Linked DNA regions of Thiocapsa bogorovii. The protein of the gene in region 1 interacts with the protein of each later gene in a pairwise test. Links are inferred from orthologs where the notes say so. Each region holds a gene or a part of one and is shown on either strand. Other genes may lie near its edges. The genes, in order: ileS and hybD.

Region 1 (10,991 bases):
AGGTTTGCCGTGGAATTCGTGCGCGTGCCGGATGCCCATATCGGCTATCTCGCCTTCGGCTGGCTGACTATGGGTCAACTGCTCTCGACACCCATGATCCTGTTCGGCGCGCTGCTGCTCGCGCTCGCCTACAGACGTCGCGCAGCCTAGGCCAGGACCCTCCGAGAGCAGGCGGCCGGTCGATGCGGGATGCTCGGTATCGGCTCTCGCCCTTCTGCTCTCGACATCCTGCAATCGGAACGCTCAGGGCCGATCGATGACGGCGGCATCTCGGCCTCGCCCGTGAAGACATAAAAAAACCGGCCTCAAAGGCCGGTTTTTTCGTGCGCCGGAGATCGGTGCCGAGGAGCGACTAGCTCATGCCCTTGATGTGGGCGTTCATCCGGCTTTTGTGACGGGCGGCCTTGTTGGCGTGGATGAGGCCCTTGCGCGCGGCACGGTCGATACGCGGAACCGCGTCCTTGAAGGCTTGGACGGCGGCTTCTTTGTCGCCGGCCTGGATGGCTTTGATCACCTTCTTCATGAAGGTGCGCAGGGTGCTTCGCTGCGAGGCGTTCTGCTGACGACGGTCTTCTGCTTGACGGGCGCGCTTGCGGGCTTGTGCTGAGTTGGCCAAAGGGGTCTCCTGAAAATCCGGCGCTGTAATGCTGTAATCCGAGTAAAGACCGCGTAGTATCCATGCGACCTCGGGTGCTGTCAATCTGTGCGCGCCAACGCCGGTCGCGGTGCCTTGATCGGGGCCGGCGTCGGCGCTCTCGGTGCCTTCGCGTACGATCAGCACGAGAAGGAGTTCCAGCAGCAGCGCGATCGCGAGGCTTGGGAGGCACAGCGCAACCAGCAGCTGTATCAGCAACAGTCCACGCGCTATTAACCTCGGCCCGGCAGCTGACCGCTTCGTGCCGCACGCTGGGTTTGACGTGGTTGACGATCTTGATCATCCGACGCCTCACCCCCCGGATGACGGCCGCTACGCCCCCTGAAGCACGCCCTGAGCGCGCCGGGACAGGGCGCACCGACGAGGTGTAGCGGCCCCGCGACGGGGATGCGCAACGCCGACCCGTCGTACGCGGGGGGCGCAATGGCGCGATAAGCCCGGGGGCACTCGGTATATACTCCGCGCTTTTTTCGGAGTCCCTCCATCCGTGGCCTCACTCGCCGCCTCGATCGCCAAGGTCGGTAGCAATACCTTTCTTTCGCGGGTCCTCGGCTTCGTGCGCGACCTGGTCGTCGCCCGGATCTTCGGCGCCGACGCCGGAACGGACGCCTTCTTCGTCGCCTTCAAGATCCCGAACTTCATGCGACGCCTTTTCGCCGAAGGCGCCTTCTCCATGGCGTTCGTGCCGGTTCTGAACGAGTACAAGGAGAAACGCGGTTTCGACGCGCTCAAGGCCTATGTCGACGCAGTCGCCGGCACGCTCGGGACCATGTTGCTGCTGGTCACGGTGCTGGGTGTCGTGGGCGCGCCCGTCTTGATCCTGGTCTTCGCCCCGGGCTTCGTGAACGAGCCGGAGCAGCTCGCCCTGGCCACCGAGATGCTGCGTCTGACCTTTCCGTATCTCTTGTTTATCTCGTTGACCGCCTTCGCGGGCGGCATCCTGAACACCTACGAGCGCTTTGGCATCCCGGCCTTTACGCCCGTCCTGCTCAACATCTCGCTGATCCTCTGCGCGGTCTATCTCGCACCGCTGATGGACCGTCCGATCGTCGCGCTGGCCTGGGGCGTCTTCATCGCCGGGATCGCGCAGCTGCTCTTTCAGGTCCCCTTCCTGCGCCAGCTCAAGCTGCTGCCCCGTCCGCGCCTGGCAACCACGGATCCCGGCGTGCGCAAGACGGTGAAGCTGATGGTGCCGGCACTATTCGGGGTCTCGGTCGGCCAGATCAGTCTGCTGCTCGATACGCTGCTCGCCTCTTTCCTCGTCACGGGAAGCATCTCCTGGCTCTACTACTCCGACCGGTTGATGGAATTTCCACTGGGAATCCTCGCCGTCGCGCTGGCGACTGTCATCCTGCCGCGCCTGTCGCAGCGTCATGCCGCCGACGATCCAGTCGCCTTTTCCTACACGATCGATTGGGCGCTGCGTTGGGTCCTGTTGCTGGGCGTGCCTTGCGCCGTGGGCCTTCTGCTCCTGGCCGGCCCAATGATCGCGACCCTTTTCTATTCGGGCGAGTTCGGTGCGAACGATGTGGAGAAGGCGAGACTGAGCCTCATGGCCTATTCGCTCGGCCTGGTCGCCTTCATGGGGATCAAGGTGCTGGCGCCCGGCTACTATGCCCGTCAGGACATGAAGACACCGGTGCGGATCGCGGTCATCGCACTCGTGACCAACATGACCTTCAACCTGATCCTGATGTTTCCCTTCGGCCATGCCGGACTTGCGGCGGCCACGACGATCGCGGCCATCACCAACGCCGGCTTGCTGCTGCGCGGCCTACTCAGGGACCGCATCTTTCGACCGAAGCGCACATGGATCCCGCTAATGATCAAGGCGCTGATCGCCAATCTGGCGATGGGCATCGTCATTTATCTGGTGGTCGGCGTGACCGCGGACTGGATCGCCATGGGTCCGGGTGAACGGATCTGGCGTCTGCTGATGTGGATTCTGATCGGCGGGGCCGTCTATGCGGCGGCTCTGCTGGCGATGGGCATCCGCCCGCGACACTTCATGGGGCGGGAATAGGGCCAACCCACTCGCGGCAGGATTCAACCGGGTTTCGCCCTGCCCCGAGACCGGGCCAAGCAACGGTGCTCGACGTCGGCGAGAGTCGGACGGATGTCGTCGAGACAGCTTGTGCGAGCGTCAAACGTCGGGGATGGTTCGAGGCCTTCCGGTGCTCGCGTATACTGGCGTTCCGGTTTCCCGAGGCAGATGGCAATGCGGCTGATCCGAGGCTTACACAACCTGCGCCCGACCGACCGAGGTTGCGTCGCGACCATCGGCAATTTCGACGGTGTCCACTTGGGACATCGCACCGTCTTTCAGCGACTGTTGGCGCGCGGACGCGAGCTCGGTTTGCCGGCGACCGTCATTACCTTCGAGCCTCAACCGATGGAGTTCTTCGCGCCCGAGTCGGCCCCCGCGCGACTGACGCGGCTGCGCGAAAAGCTGGCGGCGATCCAAGACTGCGGCATCGAGCAGGTCATGCTCCTTGAGTTCAACCCGAAGCTCGCCGGGATGGGTGCACGCGACTTCGTACAGCGGCTCCTGCTCGACGGGCTCGGCGTGCGCTACCTTCTGGTCGGAGACGACTTCCGCTTCGGTCGCGGCCGCGAGGGGGACTATGCCCTGTTGCACGCGATGGGCCAGGCCGGTCGGAACGACGACAGCGGTTTCGAGGTCGAGGATCTACATACCATCACGCACGGCACGGAGCGGATCAGCAGCACCCGTGTGCGCGAGGCGCTCGGTCGCGGCGACCTCGAGCAAGCCCGCCATCTCCTCGGGCGGCCTTACCGGATGCAGGGTCGCGTCTCCCATGGCGCCAAGCGCGGTCGCAGCATCGGCTTTCCGACCGCGAACATCGACCTGCACCGTCGTTTCAGCCCGGTGCGCGGCGTATACGCCGTCATGGTGTCCGGACTCGGCCCGACCCCGCTCCCGGCCGTCGCCAATGTCGGCACACGCCCGACCGTCAACGGCAAGGACTATCGGCTCGAGGTCCATCTCTTCGACTTCGATCGGGAGATCTACGGACATCACTTGGAGGTCGAGTTTCGGCTGAAGCTGCGCGACGAAAAGCGGTTCGAGTCCTTCGATGCCCTCAAGGAGCAGATCCAGATCGATGCGCGTGTGGCGCGGGAATATCTCCGATCGGCCGGCCCGCATGACCCCGACGGGCACTGCGAGCCTTCGACCTCAAACCCCGGGGCGGCTCGATGTTAGGCTTTCGACGCGACGCCCGAACCTCGCGGACCTGAAGCGACCCGATCTCGATCGGCCGCCCCGGGGACACGGCGAAGGCCTGAGCCCGGCGGCCGGGTGCCGGTGATCTACCCGCGCACGAAAGGCGTCAGCCGGGTCGATCAACTTTGCCTCCCGGGGCCGAGCAAGCCACAATCACCCTTTGTTCGCCCCGGAGCCCGTCCGAGGATCCTACGCGACACCCTTCCGACGCACCGAGACCAAGCCACGTGACCGATTACAAAGACACCCTGAATCTCCCGAACACGGGCTTCCCGATGAAGGCGAACCTCGCCCAGCGCGAGCCCGAGATGCTCAAGCGTTGGGAGTCGATGGCGCTCTATGCCGCAATCCGCCGAGCACGCGCGGGGGCCGAGACCTTTATCCTCCACGACGGCCCGCCCTACGCGAACGGCGAGATCCACATCGGTCATGCGGTCAACAAGGTTCTCAAGGACATCATCGTGAAGGCGCGCACGCTCGACGGCTTCGACGCACCCTATGTGCCGGGCTGGGACTGTCACGGCTTGCCGATCGAGCTGCAGGTCGAGAAGAAGAAGGGCAAGCCGGGCCACAAGATCAGCGCCGCGGAATTTCGCGTCGCCTGTCGCGAGTATGCGGCCAAGCAGGTCGACGGCCAGCGCACCGACTTCAAGCGTCTCGGCGTCTTCGGCGACTGGGACAATCCCTATCTCACGATGGACTTCGCCTTCGAGGCCGAGATCATCCGCTCGCTCGGGCGGATCATCGCCAACGGTCATGTCCAAAAGGGCTTCAAGCCCGTGCACTGGTGCATCGACTGCGGTTCCGCCCTGGCCGAGGCCGAGGTCGAATATGCCGACAAGCAATCCATCGCGATCGACGTCCGTTTTCCGGTCGTCGAGCCCGAGACGCTCGAGGCGCGCTGTCACGGCACGCCCAACGGCTGCGGCGAGGGTCCGGCCTCGATCGTGATCTGGACCACCACGCCCTGGACGCTTCCGGCGAATCAGGCGGTCGCACTCAACGCCGAGCTTGAATACGTGGTCGTCGCGGTCGAGTCCGCGCACGGTCATGAGCGTCTGATCGTCGCCGAGGGCCTGCTCAAGGACACCATGGACCGCTGGGGTATCGAGCAGTATCGGGTGCTGGGCTATGCTCGCGGGATCGATTTCGAGGGCCTCAAGCTCAAGCACCCCTTCTACGACCGCGAGGTGCCCGTGATCGTCGGCGAGCATGTGACGCTCGATGCCGGCACCGGTGCGGTCCACACCGCACCCGGCCACGGTCTGGAGGACTACATCGTCGGTCAGCGCTATCACCTGCCGGTCCACAACCCGGTCGGCGGCGATGGACGTTTCCTCCCGGACACGCCGCTGTTCGCGGGCGAAAACGTCTTCAAGGCCAACGAGCATGTCGTCGAAACCTTGAAGGCCAAGGGCGCGTTGCTGCTGGAGACCCGCTTCACCCACAGCTATCCGCATTGCTGGCGCCATAAGACCCCGATCATCTTCCGCGCCACACCGCAGTGGTTCATCAGTATGGAGAAGCAGGGGCTACGCAAGGCCGCACTGCGCGAGATCGGCCATGTGAGCTGGATGCCCGATTGGGGCCAGAGCCGGATCGAGGGCATGGTCCAGGGTCGGCCCGATTGGTGTATCTCGCGTCAGCGCACCTGGGGCGTGCCGATCACGCTCCTCGTCCATAAGGTGACCCGGGAGCTGCATCCACGCACCCCCGAACTGATCGAGGAGGTTGCGAGCCGGGTCGAGGCGAAGGGCGTGGAGGCTTGGTTCGCGCTCGAGCCGGTCGATTTGCTCGGCGAGACCGAAGGCGCGGAGTACGAGAAGGTCCAGGATACCCTGGATGTCTGGTTCGACTCGGGCGTCACCCACGCCTGCGTGCTGGAGCATCGCGAGGGGCTGCGCGCGCCCGCCGACCTCTATCTCGAGGGTTCGGATCAACACCGCGGCTGGTTCCAAAGCTCGCTCATGACCTCCGTCGCGATGCACGATCGCGCGCCCTACCGTCAAGTCCTCACCCACGGCTTCACGGTGGACGCGAAGGGCGAGAAGATGTCCAAGTCCAAGGGCAACGTGGTCAAGCCGCAGGATGTCATGAAGACCCTGGGCGCGGACATCATCCGTCTGTGGGTCGCGGCGACCGACTACCGCGCGGAGATGGGCGTCAGCGAGGAGATCCTCAAACGCACCGCGGACGCTTACCGGCGGATTCGCAACACCGCGCGCTTCCTGCTCGCGAACCTCGACGGCTTCGACCCGGCCAAGGATCAGGTCGCCCCCGATGCCATGCTCGAGCTCGATCGCTGGGCCGTGGACCGCGCCTTCCGCCTCCAGGCAGAGGTCATCGAGGCCTATCGCGACTACCAGTTTCACGTCATCTATCAGAAGGTCCAGCAGTTCTGCGTCGTCGACATGGGCTCCTTCTATCTCGACGTCATCAAAGACCGTCAGTACACCACCCAGGCGGACAGCCTACCGCGTCGCTCCTGCCAGACCGCGATGTACCACATCGCCGAGGCCATGAGCCGTTGGCTCGCTCCGATCCTCAGCTTCACCGCCGAGGAGATTTGGCAACATCTGCCGGGCGAGCGCGCCGAAACCGTCTTCGTCGAGACCTGGTACGAGGGCCTCTTCCCGCTGGCCGACGGAGACCCCATGGATCGGGCATTCTGGGATCAGGTCATCGCAACCCGCCTCGCCGTCGGACCCGCGTTGGAGACGGCGCGCAAGGCCGGACTGATCGGCTCGTCGCTGGATGCCGAGCTGGATCTCTATTGCGGCGAACCCCTCTACGCCCTCCTCGCTCAACTGGGCGACGAGCTGCGCTTTGCGCTCATCACCTCGGAGATCCGTCTGCGCCCGTCAAGCGAGCAGCCGACCGATGCGGTCGAGACCGAGCTGACTGGACTCGCCGTCCGGGTGCGCCCCTCCAAGCACACCAAATGCGTGCGCTGCTGGCATCACAGGCCCGACGTCGGCACCTCTACCGAGCATCCCGAGCTCTGCGGACGCTGCGTAGAGAACGTCGCAGGCAGCGGCGAGATCCGCCGCTATGCCTAAACCGCACGCGTCTGCGACGAACGTCGCACAGGTCGACTCGGCAACCGGCTCGGCGACTGGCCCGAGCACCAAAGGCGGCGTCATGAAACGCTGGCTCTGGCTCTCGCTCGTCGTCCTGGTGCTGGACCAGGCCACCAAGTGGTTGGTGCTGGGCCTGCTCGAGCCCTTCGAGGTCATCGAGCTCATCCCGAACCTCAACCTGACCCTGATGTTTAATACCGGCGCTGCGTTCAGCTTCTTGGCCGATGCCGGGGGCTGGCAGCGTTGGCTGTTCGCCCTGGTGGCCGTCGGCATTACGGTCGCACTCACCGTCTGGCTGCTGCGCCTGAAATCCGGATCGGGCGCACTTGCATTCGGACTGGCGCTCTTGATCGGCGGCGCTGTGGGCAACCTGATCGACCGAGTCCTGCTCGGTCATGTCGTCGACTTCATTCAGGTCTATCTTCCCGTGATCCCGCTTTCCGTCTTCAATCCCTGGCCCTCGTTCAACATCGCGGACAGCGCCATCAGTGTCGGCGTCCTCGTCATGCTGATCGCAACCTTGCGGGAGACCGATCCCTCGTGAGTCGGCCTGCGCCGCACGGATTCCCGCGCTCCGGAGGCAGGCCGCTCCGCAACCACGCGGACTGAGCGGAGTCGAAGCATCGGATGACCGGTCGAGGATGCCGGAACGATCGCGACTACGCGCTTTCGGTATGATTCCGCCTCGATCGTGAGCCCCAAGCCACCCCGCTCGCCGCGCGCCGCCCGCCTCTACGCACCCGACCCGCATCCCTCGAGACGGGACGATCCAACACCAGAAGGCTACGCCATGAAAATCGCCATCCTCTCGCGCAACCCGACGCTCTATTCCACTCGGCGCCTCGTCGAGGCGGCCCGCATGCGTGGACACGACACCAAGGTCGTCGACGTCCTGCGTTGCTACATGAACATCACTTCGCATGCACCCTCGATCCACTATCGAGGCGAGGAGCTCAGCGACTTCGACGCCGTCATCCCGCGAATCGGTGCCTCGGTCACCTTCTACGGGACGGCGGTATTGCGTCAGTTCGAGATGCTCGGGGTCTATCCACTGAACGAATCGGTCGCCATCACCCGCGCTCGCGACAAGCTCCGCTCCGTGCAGCTGCTCTCGCGCAAAGGGATCGGTCTGCCCATCACCGGCTTCGCCCACGCCCCGGACGATGTCGAAGATCTCATTAAGATGGTGGGCGGTGCCCCGCTGGTCATCAAGCTCCTGGAAGGCACTCAAGGCATCGGCGTCGTGCTCGCGGAAACCCAACAAGCCGCCGAGAGCGTGGTCGAGGCGTTCATGGGCCTTAAGGTCAACATCCTGGTCCAGGAATACATCAAAGAAGCGAACGGCGCCGACATCCGTTGTTTCGTGATCGGCGACAAGGTCGTCGCGAGCATGAAACGCCAAGCCAAGGCCGGCGAATTCCGCTCCAACCTCCACCGAGGCGGAAGCGCCTCGTTGATCCGCATCACGCCCGAGGAGCGCTCGACCGCGACCCGAGCCGCCAAAATCATGGGCTTGAACGTCGCCGGCGTCGACATCCTGCGCTCCAACCACGGCCCCGTGGTGATGGAGGTCAACTCCTCGCCGGGGCTGGAGGGAATCGAGCGGGCGACGGGCAAGGACATCGCCTCGCAAATGATCGAGCTCGTCGAGAAGAACGCCGTACTCGGTAAGACCCGTACGCGCGGGCAGGGGTGACTTGGCGAAGGTGGCTATTGGTGATCAGGCTCATGGTGGCCGTTGAGCCGCTCAGGCGATGTTGGCGATTGGCGGCTGTCCACTCGAACCTGACAACCGATAACGGATACCCGAAACCCGATCACCGACCGAAAACCAAATCCCACAACATGGCGATTTCATGACAAGATCGCGGTGTCTGTCTCCAAGGACACCCGCCGATGACCGCAGATTCAGTCACCATCGCCGGTCGCGAGATCCAACCCGGGGAGCGCGCCCGGGTCGACATCCCGCTTCCCAATCTCTACACGACCACACCCGTCTATATGCCGGTGCATGTGGTTCGAGGCCGCAAACCGGGCCCGCGTCTGTTCGTGACCGCCTCCATCCACGGCGACGAGATCAACGGGGTCGAGATCATCCGCCGGCTCCTGCTGCAAAAAACATTGAGCCGGCTGCGCGGCACCCTTCTCGCCGTTCCCGTCGTCAACGTCTACGGCTATGTCCGTCAGTCTCGCTATCTCCCGGATCGGCGCGACCTGAACCGCAGCTTCCCCGGATCCGACAAGGGTTCGCTCGCCGCGCGCCTGGCCACCACCCTGATCAGCGAGGTGGTCGAGGGCTCGACCCACGGGATCGATCTGCACACGGGCGCAATCCACCGCGAGAACCTGCCGCAGATCCGCGTCACGCTCAACGCCTGCGAGGACATGCCGGCATTGGCGAAGGCGTTCGAGACACCGGTCATCCTCGACGCGGAGATACGCCCCGGATCGCTGCGCGCGGAGGCCGCCGCGCGCGGCGTTCCCATCCTGCTCTACGAGGGGGGCGAAGCGCTGCGTTTCGACGAGTTCGCCGTGCGCGCAGGTCTGCGCGGCATCTTGGGAGTCATGCGCCACATCGGGATGATCCGATCGACCGCGCCGCGCCGCGCCATCGGACACGAACCGCTTGTCGCCCGCTCCAGCGTCTGGGTCCGTGCCCATCAGAGCGGCATCCTACTCTCCCTCACCCCGCTCGGCGCGCACGTCGGCAAGGGCGACACCCTGGGCATCATCACCGACCCCTTCCGACCGGTCGACGACCCGGTGCTCTCGCCCGTCAGCGGCATTGTGATCGGCCGCACCAATCTGCCGCTCATTACCGAGGGAGAGGCCCTCTATCACCTTGCGTGCTTCGGCAAACCGGAGACCGCGGCGGCCTTGTTGGAGCAGTATCGAGACGCACTGGATCCGGATGACGAGGAGGAGACGGTGATTATTTGACGGGTGCTAGCACCTAGTGCGGCCTGTGCGATTCCGTGTCGCGTCCATGCCACCGGGCGAGCACGTCCAGAAGACTCGCGCGAACAAAGGGTTTGGTAATAAAGTCGTCCATCCCCGCCGCCATGCAGCGATCCTCCTCTTCCTTCAAAGCGTGTGCCGTCATGGCGATGATGGGCACACGACCAGGGTCACCGCTTAGCGCGCGAATCCGACGCGAGGCCTCGATCCCGTCCATGACGGGCATGGAAACGTCCATGAGGATGCTGCCGATCGGCCCGGCGCAGACCACCTCGAGCGCCTCTACACCGTTGGTCGCGGTGCTCACCCGATAGCCTGCCTTCTTTAAGGTCGCCTCGGCCACCATGCGATTGACCTGGTTGTCGTCGACGAGCAGGACCGGCAAGGCGCTGCGAGCATCCTGATCCGCAGGACGACAGGTCGGGACCGACCGCCGAGGTTCAGGCGGTGCAATCCGCTCCGCAGGTATCAGGGTCAGCTCGAACCAAAAACAGCTTCCGCGACCGGGCGCACTGTCGATATGGATGCTCCCGCCCATCAGATTGACAATGCGCTGCGAGATCGCGAGCCCGAGGCCGGTCCCGCCGCGCCGTTCGTGTCCGACTGGATCGTTCACCTGGGTGAATTCGTCGAACAGGCTGGCCTGACGGTCCAGCGGTATGCCGATGCCGGAGTCGAGGACCTCGAAGCGCACGCGTTGACAGGGTTCGCCGGGGCACCGGGTCTCGACGCGCAGCTCGATTCGACCCGCTTCGGTGAACTTCACCGCATTGCCGGCCAAATTGACCAGCACTTGACGCAAACGCAGCGGATCGACCGAAACGGCAGCGGGCAGACTTGGATCGACCCGCGCCTCCAGCGTCAGGCCCTTGGCCTGCGCGAGCGGCAGGACCATCGACACCGCGGCACGCACCAGCGCGTCCAGGTTCGCCGGCTCCGGGTAAAGATCCATCTCACCCGACTCGATCTTGGAGAGGTCGAGCACATTGTTGATCAGCTCGAGCAGCGCCCGGCCCGCGTCCCGCGCGACACCGAGCTGTGCATGCTGCTC
Region 2 (10,451 bases), 3.6 Mb from region 1 along the record:
CATCATGGGGCCTGACGGGGAGGAGCTCACTCGCATCAAGGTCCGCTGAAACGCGTCTCGAGGTCGCTTGACGGCCTCGGGGTAAGTTTGGCCTCGACACCGCATGCGGACCTGGCGGGGACGCGTTTCAGGTGATTATTTTTTTGTGAGAGAAGGGGATCAACGGGGTTTGCATGCTCGCGAGACCGTTCCTGCGATGTCGCGAGCTGCGTCGCGCCTCGCGCCGGGTGCGCCGACAGCCGAGATCCGCCTGACCAACATCCGGGACAACGCCATGAACACCAGCCTTCCCAACGTCAAACAGACCGCGGTCTATGTCTATCAGGCGCCGCTGCGAGCCTGGCATTGGATCAATGCACTCTCGATCACGATCCTGGCCATCACCGGCTACCTCATCGGCAGCCCGCTTCCGACATTGCCCGGAGAGGCGAGCGATCACTATGTCATGGGTTATATCCGATTTGCGCACTTCGCCGCGGCCTATGTCTTCGTGATTGCCTTCATCTTCCGGATCTATTGGGCATTCGTCGGCAATCGCTATTCTCACCAATTGTTCACCCTGCCCTTCTGGCGTGCGAGCTTCTGGCATGAGCTGATTCACGAGGTCCGCTGGTATGCCTTCAAGGAGACCGAGCCCGCGAAATATATCGGCCACAATCCGCTGGCTCACCTCTTCATGGTGGTCATCATCACCGTCGGCGGTTTGGTGATGATCGTCACCGGCTTCGCTCTCTATTCCGAGCAGACCGGCCTCGGCACTTGGCAAGACCAGCTGTTCGGCTGGGTCATCCCCTTCGTCGGTCAGAGTCAGGACGTGCGTATGTGGCACCACTGGGGCATGTGGGTCATCGTGATCTTCGTGATGCTGCACGTCTATACGGCGATTCGCGAGGACATCATGTCGCGTCAGAGTCTGATCAGCACAATGGTCAGCGGCTGGCGGATGTTCAAGGACGATCGGCCATGAGCCCCGTTGGCATGAGCCCCGACGCGACGGGGCCTGAGTCGATGCGATCCGATCCGGAGATCCTTGTCCTCGGCATCGGCAATCTCCTCTGGGCCGACGAAGGCTTCGGCGTGCGCGCGGTGGAGGCCCTTCAAAGACACTGGGTGATGTCGTCCAACGTGCAGCTGCTCGACGGCGGGACACAGGGGATCTACCTGGTTGATCGGGTGCGCAAGGCCGATGTACTGGTGGTCTTCGACGCGGTCGACTACGGGCTGCCGCCGGGCACCATGAAGCGGGTCGAGGACGACGAGGTGCCGCGCTTCCTCGGTGCCAAGAAGATGAGCCTGCACCAAACCGGCTTTCAGGAGGTGCTCGCGCTTGCCGCCATGCTCGGCGACTATCCGAAGCATCTCCTCCTGATCGGCGTTCAGCCTGTCGAGTTGGATGACTTCGGCGGTAGCCTCCGCCCGCAGATCAAGGAGCGGATCACCCCGGCGATCGAGATGGCATTGGAGTATCTGGCGCAGTTCGGTGTCGTCGCGCGGCGGCGAGAGGATTCGACTGTCGACTCCCCTCATCTGCCACACCCGTCGCTCGATTTGATCGCGTACGAATCCGGCCGACCGGGACCCGAGATCGCCTGCCGCATCGGCGACGAGCGCGTCCTGACGAGCCTGTCCGCCCGGACCGTCCAACCCGGAAATCCACACGGAGATCGTCAATGACCACACCGATAGACCTCACCGAGACGCGGCGGATGCCGGGAACGACCTTCAGTGTCGTGGTCGACGACGGCCCTGACTATCTCTCGATGCCCAAGGGGATGGCGACCTATCAAGCCCCGCTGCTGCCCGAGCCGGAGTTGCTCGAGGGCTGCACGGCCGGACTGGAGCTGTTGCGGCAACTGCAAAGGTCCCTGTCGCGACATCGCGTCGGCCGGCCGGCCGATGTCCTGGATCTGGGCCCACTCGACCTCGTGAATCGCCGGCTTGTCGACCAGACCCTCGGCGAGGGCGAGGTCAGCGTGATTGAGCAGGGTCTGCAAGGAACCCGCGCGCAGGAAACACGCCTGGCCGGGGTCTGGCGGCTAGAGGTTCCCGCCTCGGGCGACTGCGCGGGACGCGAACTGATCGAGGTGGCGGAGATCCCTCGCTTCGTGCGGGAGAGCGCCTTTATCGGCACAATCGAGACGATCGGACCCGTCGCCGATCTCGCGGACGGTGTCATGAACGCGCCGGCGCTGATCGCCGAGATCGAGGCCAAGGTCGCCGAATGGCGTCCCGGGGACTCGGCCCACATCATCAATCTGACCTTGCTCCCCATGACGGAGCAGGATCACGCCTATCTCGACGAGCGCCTCGGCCGAGGGCACGTGACCATCCTCTCGCGCGGCTACGGGAGTTGTCGGATCGTCGCGAGCGGCATTCGACAGGTCTGGTGGGTGCAGCACTTCAACTCCGACGATCGTCTCATCCTGAGCACACTCGAGGTCACGGATGTCCCGATCGCCGCGCTCGCTGCACAGGAGGACATCGACGACAGCCGCGACCGGTTGGCGGAGATTCTGGAGGCATTGGGTTGAATCCTAGCCGAGGCATCGACGGGCCGGATAGGGATCCCGTTGATGATGGTGAACGCGACGGCGATCCGCGCATGGAATGCCGGATCTGCTGGTCCATCTATGACCCGGCCGCGGGAGATTCTGTCGGCGAGGTGCCGCCAGGCACCGCCTTCGACGGCCTTCCGGACGCTTGGCGATGCCCCCGTTGCGACAGCGATAAGTCCTATTTTCTGCCCGTCACCTAAACCGCGTCCAGAGCGAGATGCTCGCTTTCGGGGGAGCCGGACCCTTGTTGCGTCCCTGGCCCTTAGCGGGGACGCGGTTTAAACTTTTTATATCTTTTAATATCTTAAACCGCGCCGACTCCAACGCTCGTCAAGGCTGCCGGGGCCGATCCGATCCAAAAACATCCCATACATCGCTGGGCGCGGTTTAGTCCTGAAGGCCGGATCAGCGCAGTGCATCTCGACAGGCGAGCGCGTAACCTTCTGCCGGCGTCGATGCCGGGTGTCGAGGCGCACCGGCTTTGACGTTAACCCGATGCGGGAACCGGCGCGCGTCATCCGACCCGTACCACGATCACCGAGAGACCTTGCGCGCTAGGCTCCTTTCCGGTTCAAATCCAGGTCGAACCCTCATCGACCGCGACGGAATCCCCACCCGGAACGATGCCCAAACCCGAGACTCCGGCATGAGCGCCGCCCGCCCGACCGTCCTGCTGGTCGACGACGAGCCGCTGTCGCTCGAGACCCTCACCCGGACGCTCGACGAGCCGTTCGAGGTCCTGACGGCGACCAGCGCCGCCGCCGCCGAGGAAATCCTCGCGGAGGAATGGGTCCAGGTCGTCGTCACCGATCAGCGGATGCCCGAGACCACCGGAGTGGAATTTCTCTCACGGGTCAGGGAGCGTTGGCCGGACGTCGTGCGCATCATCATCTCGGGCTACACGGATCCTGGAGACATCATCGACGGTATCAACCGCGCGGGCATCTATCAGTACATCACCAAACCCTGGCATCCCGACACTCTCCTGCTGACCGTCGGGAACGCCTGCCATCTTTATCGCCTCCAGCGCGAGCATGAGCTGCTCTCGCTCGAAACCCGCCTCACCGCCGCGACCCTGGAGCAGAAACTCGCCGCACACCGCGCGCGACTGAAACGGACCTTTCGGCTCGACGCCATCGTGCGCAGTCCCGGCGGCCCTCTCGACGCGGTGTGCGACCTGGTTGAACGTGTCGCACCCTACGACATCCCGGTGCTGTTGACCGGCGAGTCCGGCACCGGGAAGGAGCTCTTTGCGCGCGCCCTGCACTACAACAGCCACCGAGCCGACAAGCCTTTCGTCGCGGAGAATTGCGGCGCCATGCCGGATCAACTCCTCGAGAGCGAGCTATTCGGCCACAAGAAAGGCGCCTTTACGGGCGCCGTGAACGATCGAATCGGTCTCTTCGAGCAGGCGGACGGCGGTACCATCTTTCTCGACGAGATCGGCGAGGTCTCGCGGGCGTTTCAGGTCAAACTGCTGCGGGTCCTGCAGGAAGGCGACGTGCGCCCGCTCGGAAGCAACCAGCGTCGCCGCGTCGACGTGCGTGTGGTGGCAGCCACGAATCGGTCGCTGGAGACCGAGATCGGCGAAGGCCGCTTTCGGGAGGATCTCTATTACAGGGTCGCCGCGGTGCGCCTGCATCTGCCGCCGCTGCGCGAACGCCCGGACGACATCCCGGTGCTCGCACGTCATCACCTCGCGGCGGCCATGACGGCTTTCGGAAAGCCCGTGACAGGACTCAGCGACGATTTGATCGACCGCCTCCAACGCTATCATTGGCCGGGAAACGTGCGGGAGCTGCAGAACGAAATCCAACGAATGCTGGTCATGTGCGACGGCAACCAGCTCGGAGCGGACTTGCTCGATCCCGGCATCCCGGGTGCCGATTCGCGCTCCAGGCCCCCGATCCCGGAGCCGTTCCCGGGCCAAACCCTCAAGGCCCGAATCGAAGCCCTCGAGGCCGGCGTCCTCGTCGAGACACTCGAACGCAATCGCTGGAACAAGTCAAAGACGGCCGTCGAGCTCGGCCTGTCGCGCGTCGGCCTCAGTGCAAAGATCGAGCGTTACGGGCTGGAGAAACCGCCGTAGAAGGCTCGACGCGATCCGCACTGAGAGACCGCCGGGCCGGTCGTAGAACCCGTCTCGAAGGTCTGCCCTGTCGCCCGCGAACGCTCGGCGTCAGCAAAGAAGGCATGCTTCGCCCTGGTGCGCGTCGGGCAGTTCACTGCCCGACGCCCGTCTCCGCTAATGCGTATGTGCCTTCATCATCAGCTTCAGAATCTTTAGATTGATGACGATGAAGCGATAGAACTGCCAGACGAGCGATGTCCGCATGTATCGCGTGAAGCCTGTAGGCACCGGCGGATAGTAAGCCTGTTGATAGGGCTCTCGGTTCTTGGCGGTCATGGACGTGTTTCCTCGACGATCTGAAGGTTGTTACCGAGCGCGCCCGGGGCTTTCGCCGCATGCGCACCCGGGGCAGGCCTGCTCGGTCCATCAATCGGGCAGCATCGACCAACCGGGCCTGAGCTTCGCCTGATAGATAAAGACGTGGTGCAGGATGTATTTCATCCAATGCCCCGCCAAGCCGATCTCGCCGAAGGTCAGATCCATGTCGCGACCGTATTCCGGGTATTTGTCGTAGTCCGGCACCACCGGAAACACGGTCATGGTGGCTGCAGTCCCTTTGAAGATGTCCGATCCGGTCGAGGCCACGCAGGCCGCACCGATCTCGGCCATAGACGCCGTCTGCGTGGGAGCGGATGCACCCTTGATCATGTCCCGAATGCTTGTGGCTACAGCCTTTCCGATCGCGGCTGACGGCATGCCCGTCCGTGGCGGCGTCGGGTTGATCGGGGTGCCGTTTGCGCTCTTCATGGGCTTGCTGATCAGGTGCGGGGGCGCAAAGGCGATCCCCACGGCGAACATGTTCTTGTACAGCGGGGTTTGATAGGTCTTCGGCCAGTCCTTCGGACCCCAATCCTCGTAGGGCTTCGGCTCGTAATCGGCGTCCACCTTCATGAAGCCGTTCGGCGCGAAGATCTTGCTCGTGATGTCCTCGCCGGATTTGTCGAACGCCTTCAAGGGCTGTCCGGCAAACGGCGGGATCAGCATGGCGAAATCGAAGTCGATCTCGTGGAAGCTGCCGTCGAGCATTTCGTAGTGGACCTTACCCGGCTCGACCTTCGAAACGGCCGCGCGCGTGATCCATTCCATGCCGCGCTCGACCATGAGCGATTCGGCGAAGACCTTGCCGTTCGTGACGTAGCCGCCGCGGTGGATATGCACGCCGCCCATGCCGAAGTCGCCGAGCTCGTACTCGTTGCTGATCCAGATCAGCCGCCCCTTATCGCGCACGCCGGCCTCGCGCAAGGCGTGGTCGACGTTGTAGATGTATTCGAAGGCTGCGCCCTGGCAGGTGCACATACCATGACCGGTGCCGACGACAAAGGTCTTGGTGGCGCCGGCCTTCATCTCCGCGATCATCTTCTGCAGATGTTCGTTGGCCTCCTTTGCATGGTCCGGGGTGCAGACCGAAAGGCTATGGCCGCCGTCCGGGCCGAGACCCGGGGTCGCGCCGAAGTTCAGCTTCGGACCGGTCGCGTTGACCAAGTAGTCGTATTCGACCGCTTCGGTCTGACCGGCTCGCTCAGCGTCCGTGTACTCGATCGTGACATAAGGATCGTTATGCTCGGCACCACCCTCGGGATGGATCGAAACAGCACCCGCCTGGCGAAAATCGACACCGAGCTTCTTGTAGATGGGGGCCAGCTCGAAGGTCACCTGCTTCTCGGTCATCTCCCCGACGCCGACCCAGATGTTGGACGGGATCCAATTCCACTTCGGTTTGGGCGAAACGACGGTAATCGAATGCGACTTGCCGAGCCATTTTCCGAGATATCGGGCAACCGTGTGCCCGGAGATTCCCGCTCCGAGGATAAGGATTCGTGCCATCTGTGCAGCCTCGTTATGGTGGTCAAGCCACGAACGCTAGCAAGACGGTCGAGACCTGACAAAGACCTGGATCAATGGAATCGACATCCGTCAGGGGCTCGCCGAGGGCTTGCCCCGATTAGCCCCGCACTCGATAAAGATCGGCTTCGGACAGGTCGCGCAGATCGACTTGTCCAGTTTCTGGTAGATCGCGCGAATGGCCGCGTTCTTGGCCTGAAAGACATTACGTCCGCCGGTCGCGTCGATACAGCCGCAGCGCTCGAGCGCCTCCCAGAGGCCGGCCTTGACATTGATCAGATAGAGCCCGCCGCCCTCGGCTTGGCGCCGCTTGGCCTCGCGCACCAAGGTCTCGCCGCCCTGCAGATCGACAAAGTTGATGCCGTCGGCGAGGATCGCGAGATGCTTCTGCTCGGGATGGGTCGCGCGCAGGCGATCGAAGGCGCTCTCGACATGCGCGACCGAACCGAAGAAGAGCGAGCCGTCGATCCGCATAATGCGCAGCTGCGGGCATTGCGCGACGTCCGGCTCGGAGGAGAAGGCTCGATTGGGCAGACGCGAATCCGGTGCCAGCTGGACGATGCGCGGCTTGGATGTACGATCCAGATAGAGGACCAGCGATAGCAAGACACCGGCGAAGATCGCAAACTCGAGCTCCAAGAAGAGCGCCGAGAAGAAGGTGACCGCCAAGACCGAGGTCTCGCGCTTGGAGGCCTTGAGGATATGCCCGATCTCCTTGAAATCGACAAGCCCCCAAGCGACCAGGAAGAGCAATCCGGCCATCGCCGCCTTCGGCAGATAACTGGCATAGGGTGCAACCAAGGGCACGATCCCGATCAGCAGCACGCCCGCGAAGATAGCCGCCAACGGCGTTCGTGCGCCGGCGGCATAGTTCACGCCGCTGCGGTTGAAGGAACCGGTCGCAACGTAGGCCGAAAAGAAGGAGCCGGCGATGTTCGATAGGCCTTGGCCGATAAACTCTTGGTTGCCGTCGATGCGGTAACCCCCGCGCGCCGCGAGAGAGCGGCCGATCGACACCGCCTCGGTGAGTGCGAAAAGGGTGACCGCCAAAGCGGTCGGAGCCAACTCCTTGATGTGGTTAAGCTCCAAGTCAGGGACCGACAGCGGCGGGAAGCCCGCAGGCAAGGCCCCGACGGTCGCGATCCGCGTGACCTCGTTGCCGAGCCAGGCGTCGAGCCCGACGGCGATCAGACTGCCGCCGAGCATGGCGGCGATCATGTAGGGAATCTTCGGCAACCAAAGTTTGAAAGCGATGCCGATCAGCAGGGTCGAGACCGCCACCAGGGTGGTCGCCGGGTTGATCTCGAGCGCGTGATGACCGAACTGGATCAAGATGTCGTGCAAGTGTCCCCCGCTGTCCATCTCGATACCGAAGAAATGCTTGAGCTGCTTGGCCGCAATCAAGAGCGCCGCGCCGGCGGTGAAGCCCACGACCACCGAATGCGAGATGAAGTTGACCAAGGTCCCCATCCGCGCGAGACCGAGTGCAAGCTCCATGAGGCCAACCATGAAGGTCAAGGTCAAGGCAAGGGTGACATAGTCCGGCGAGCCGGGCATCGCCATCACCGACAAGGCCGAGAACAGGACGACCGAGGCCGCCGTCGTCGGCCCGGAAACCAGGTGACGCGACGACCCGAACAGCGCCGCGATGATGGCGGGCACCATCCCGGCATAGAGTCCATATTCCGGTGGCATGCCTGCGATGGTCGCGAAGGCCACTGCCTGCGGCAGCACGACCAGGGCACCGATGGCGGCAGCGAGCGCATCCGCCTTCATCTCCGCGCGCCCGACCGCGGGCAGCCAGGACATGAAGGGGACGAGCCAAGACCAGCGATGCGAGACCGAGTACGACATGATGGCAGCATCTCGAAAGGCGTATCGAAAGCGGCGGCCGGCAGGCGCCGCGCAAGTGGCCGCAGCGACTGAACCGCGGCTCGGCGATCGGCACAGGCCACATGCGCCGCGCACCAACCCCCCGGATTGTACGCGATTTACCACCGGCACCGTCGCGCCGATCGCGTCGAGCCGGCGAACCGACGCGCGCTCTGCTTCATGTGCCGACCAGCGCGAGCTCGCGCTGGTCGGCTATCGATTGGCGAAGGACACGCACGTGGTGATGAAGCGGCGCGATGCACTGCGCCTCTCGAAGAGCGCGCGAGCATAGGCGGTTCTGCGCGTGAAACACCTGGTCGACACCCTGGAGCTAGCCGGTCTGAAGGCGGACGACGACGTGTATCTCATCGCGGACCCGGCAGAGCTCGCCGAGCTGGGTCGGCTCTTCATCGCGAGCGCAGCACCCGCGCGCTCGTCGAATCAGGTCTTCTTCGGGGAGTACGTTCTAAACGGCGAGTCGCGGTTAGGCGATCTTGCGGCCGCCGACGGACTGGATCTACCCACGTCGGACCATGCCCTTGATTCGGATGTAATCGGCCGGCGCGATTTGGACATGGCTCACCCGGTCGTGGGCGACAGGCTCCGACTCAAGTCGGTCGAAGCCCCGCCTCACCAGTCAGACGACGCATTCAGTGCGGCCCGGGCCTCCTCGCTCGGAAACAGGACCACGCCCGCCTCGTCGATCAGCGAGATCGCCAAGGTGGGACAACCCTCTGCAGCAGCACGCATGATGTGCTGGTCACCCAGCCCGCCCGTCGGGAGTGCCTTGAGGTCGTCCCCGATATCGTGCTCTTTGAAGGCTTGGGGGCAAGCGACCCAGCAGGTCCCGCAGCCGATGCAGGCGACGTCGATAACCTCGATTTTACTGATCATAAGTGCGAGCAATCCGTATTCAGAGTCGTTGGGCGGCCCGGGCCGCGCGCGTCGGGCGGAAAGATTACGCCGCACGCCGCCATGGCGCAACGATGCAGGGTAAGGACCTGAGCCTGACGAATCACGCCCTTCGGTGTACCTTACGCGATCCTCAAGATTCAGACGAAACCCAGGAGACGCTTCATGTCAGATGCCCCGTTCGAGCTCGTCGATGCCAAAGACAGCTTCGTCGACAGCGACTGGTTCCATCACTGCCGCGAAACCCGCACACCCTTCGTCGTCGTGCGCAGCGGCGAGCACTCTGCCGATGTCCTCTGGGATTACATCACGTTGCCGCCCGAGTGCGACGCGGCGCTGCAGGAGAACCTGCCCGCATTGGAGCGTGACGCCCGCGCGATTTTCGATCGCTACGCCATTCCCGAGTCCTATCTCCGCGTCAAGGCGACCCTGATCGGCTTCGATCGCCTGCCGTTCGATCGTGCAAAAAGCGCCGCGGCGGATCTCTACTCACTCATCGCCGCCTACCTTCCGGCCGCAGAGGCTGGGGGCGTCGCTGCCGCCGGCGCGCCGCCCGACCGACACACGGAAAACGACCCGCGGGGCGACGCTCCTGCGTCGACATCGCTCCGACTCTGGGTCGAAGCGGTCAGCACTCCGTCCGCAGCCTGAGATCCATGAGGTGCGCGTGAGCACAACATAGGGTCTTTGGCTTCCGATTCGCCCACAAGATCTTGTGTCCTGGTACTGGACATCCGTGACGAATGCCCTAAACTCACGAGTCACGAACGGACGAGACCGACCACCGACATTTTCGGCCGACGGCCGTCGGCAGCCGCCCGAATGCCGATCAGGTCAACCGAATCCCATCGAGGAGACACACGATGCTGAACTGGGACGATCCACTCGCCACGACCGGACCCGCCGCCCGTGATCAGGGAAGGGCATTCATCGTCGATCCGACCGAAACGCCCGACGACTGGGCCGCCGACCGGCAGCCCGACATCGACACCGCGACCCCGGCTCGTGCGACCCTCGAAACCGCGCATGTGCGCCCAGGCCACGGCCTGGTCAGCAATGCCGACCTGATGTCTACCGCCGGCGCGGCCCCGGTCGTCGACCCCAACCCCTTCCCCGCATCCGCCTCGCTCCAGAGCGAG

The links.
Region 2: the proteins of ileS (region 1) and hybD interact in binary tests that used the Escherichia coli proteins (3 or more experiments, as listed by UniProt). The link is inferred for Thiocapsa bogorovii from one-to-one orthologs.

The regions. Positions count from the first base shown.
Region 1 is NZ_CP089309.1:4,239,116-4,250,106, reverse strand. Bases 3,781-7,161 are described here. They hold ileS (isoleucine--tRNA ligase), read left to right. Parts: upstream 3,781-4,129; coding sequence 4,130-6,961; downstream 6,962-7,161. Other genes in these bases: lspA (signal peptidase II), read left to right, coding at 7,044-7,161; ribF (bifunctional riboflavin kinase/FAD synthetase), read left to right, coding at 3,781-3,881. Outside these bases: lgt (prolipoprotein diacylglyceryl transferase), read left to right, coding at 1-150; rpsT (30S ribosomal protein S20), read right to left, coding at 353-616; murein biosynthesis integral membrane protein MurJ, read left to right, coding at 1,143-2,678; more of ribF, read left to right, coding at 2,874-3,780; more of lspA, read left to right, coding at 7,162-7,526; rimK (30S ribosomal protein S6--L-glutamate ligase), read left to right, coding at 7,773-8,678; LT988_RS18800 (succinylglutamate desuccinylase/aspartoacylase family protein), read left to right, coding at 8,879-9,922; LT988_RS18795 (hybrid sensor histidine kinase/response regulator), read right to left, coding at 9,936-10,991. UniProt on the Escherichia coli protein: Catalyzes the attachment of isoleucine to tRNA(Ile). As IleRS can inadvertently accommodate and process structurally similar amino acids such as valine, to avoid such errors it has two additional distinct tRNA(Ile)-dependent editing activities.
Region 2 is NZ_CP089309.1:600,379-610,829, forward strand. Bases 1-2,841 are described here. They hold hybD (HyaD/HybD family hydrogenase maturation endopeptidase), read left to right. Parts: upstream 1-1,008; coding sequence 1,009-1,674; downstream 1,675-2,841. Other genes in these bases: LT988_RS02915 (nickel-dependent hydrogenase large subunit), read left to right, coding at 1-49; cybH (Ni/Fe-hydrogenase, b-type cytochrome subunit), read left to right, coding at 275-967; LT988_RS02930 (hydrogenase expression/formation protein), read left to right, coding at 1,671-2,531; LT988_RS02935 (rubredoxin), read left to right, coding at 2,603-2,755. In the rest of the region: LT988_RS02940 (sigma-54-dependent transcriptional regulator), read left to right, coding at 3,202-4,644; LT988_RS02945 (hypothetical protein), read right to left, coding at 4,801-4,962; LT988_RS02950 (NAD(P)/FAD-dependent oxidoreductase), read right to left, coding at 5,053-6,510; LT988_RS02955 (SulP family inorganic anion transporter), read right to left, coding at 6,601-8,382; LT988_RS02960 (ferredoxin), read right to left, coding at 9,031-9,294; LT988_RS02965 (hypothetical protein), read left to right, coding at 9,478-9,963; LT988_RS02970 (ribonucleotide-diphosphate reductase subunit beta), read left to right, coding at 10,176-10,451.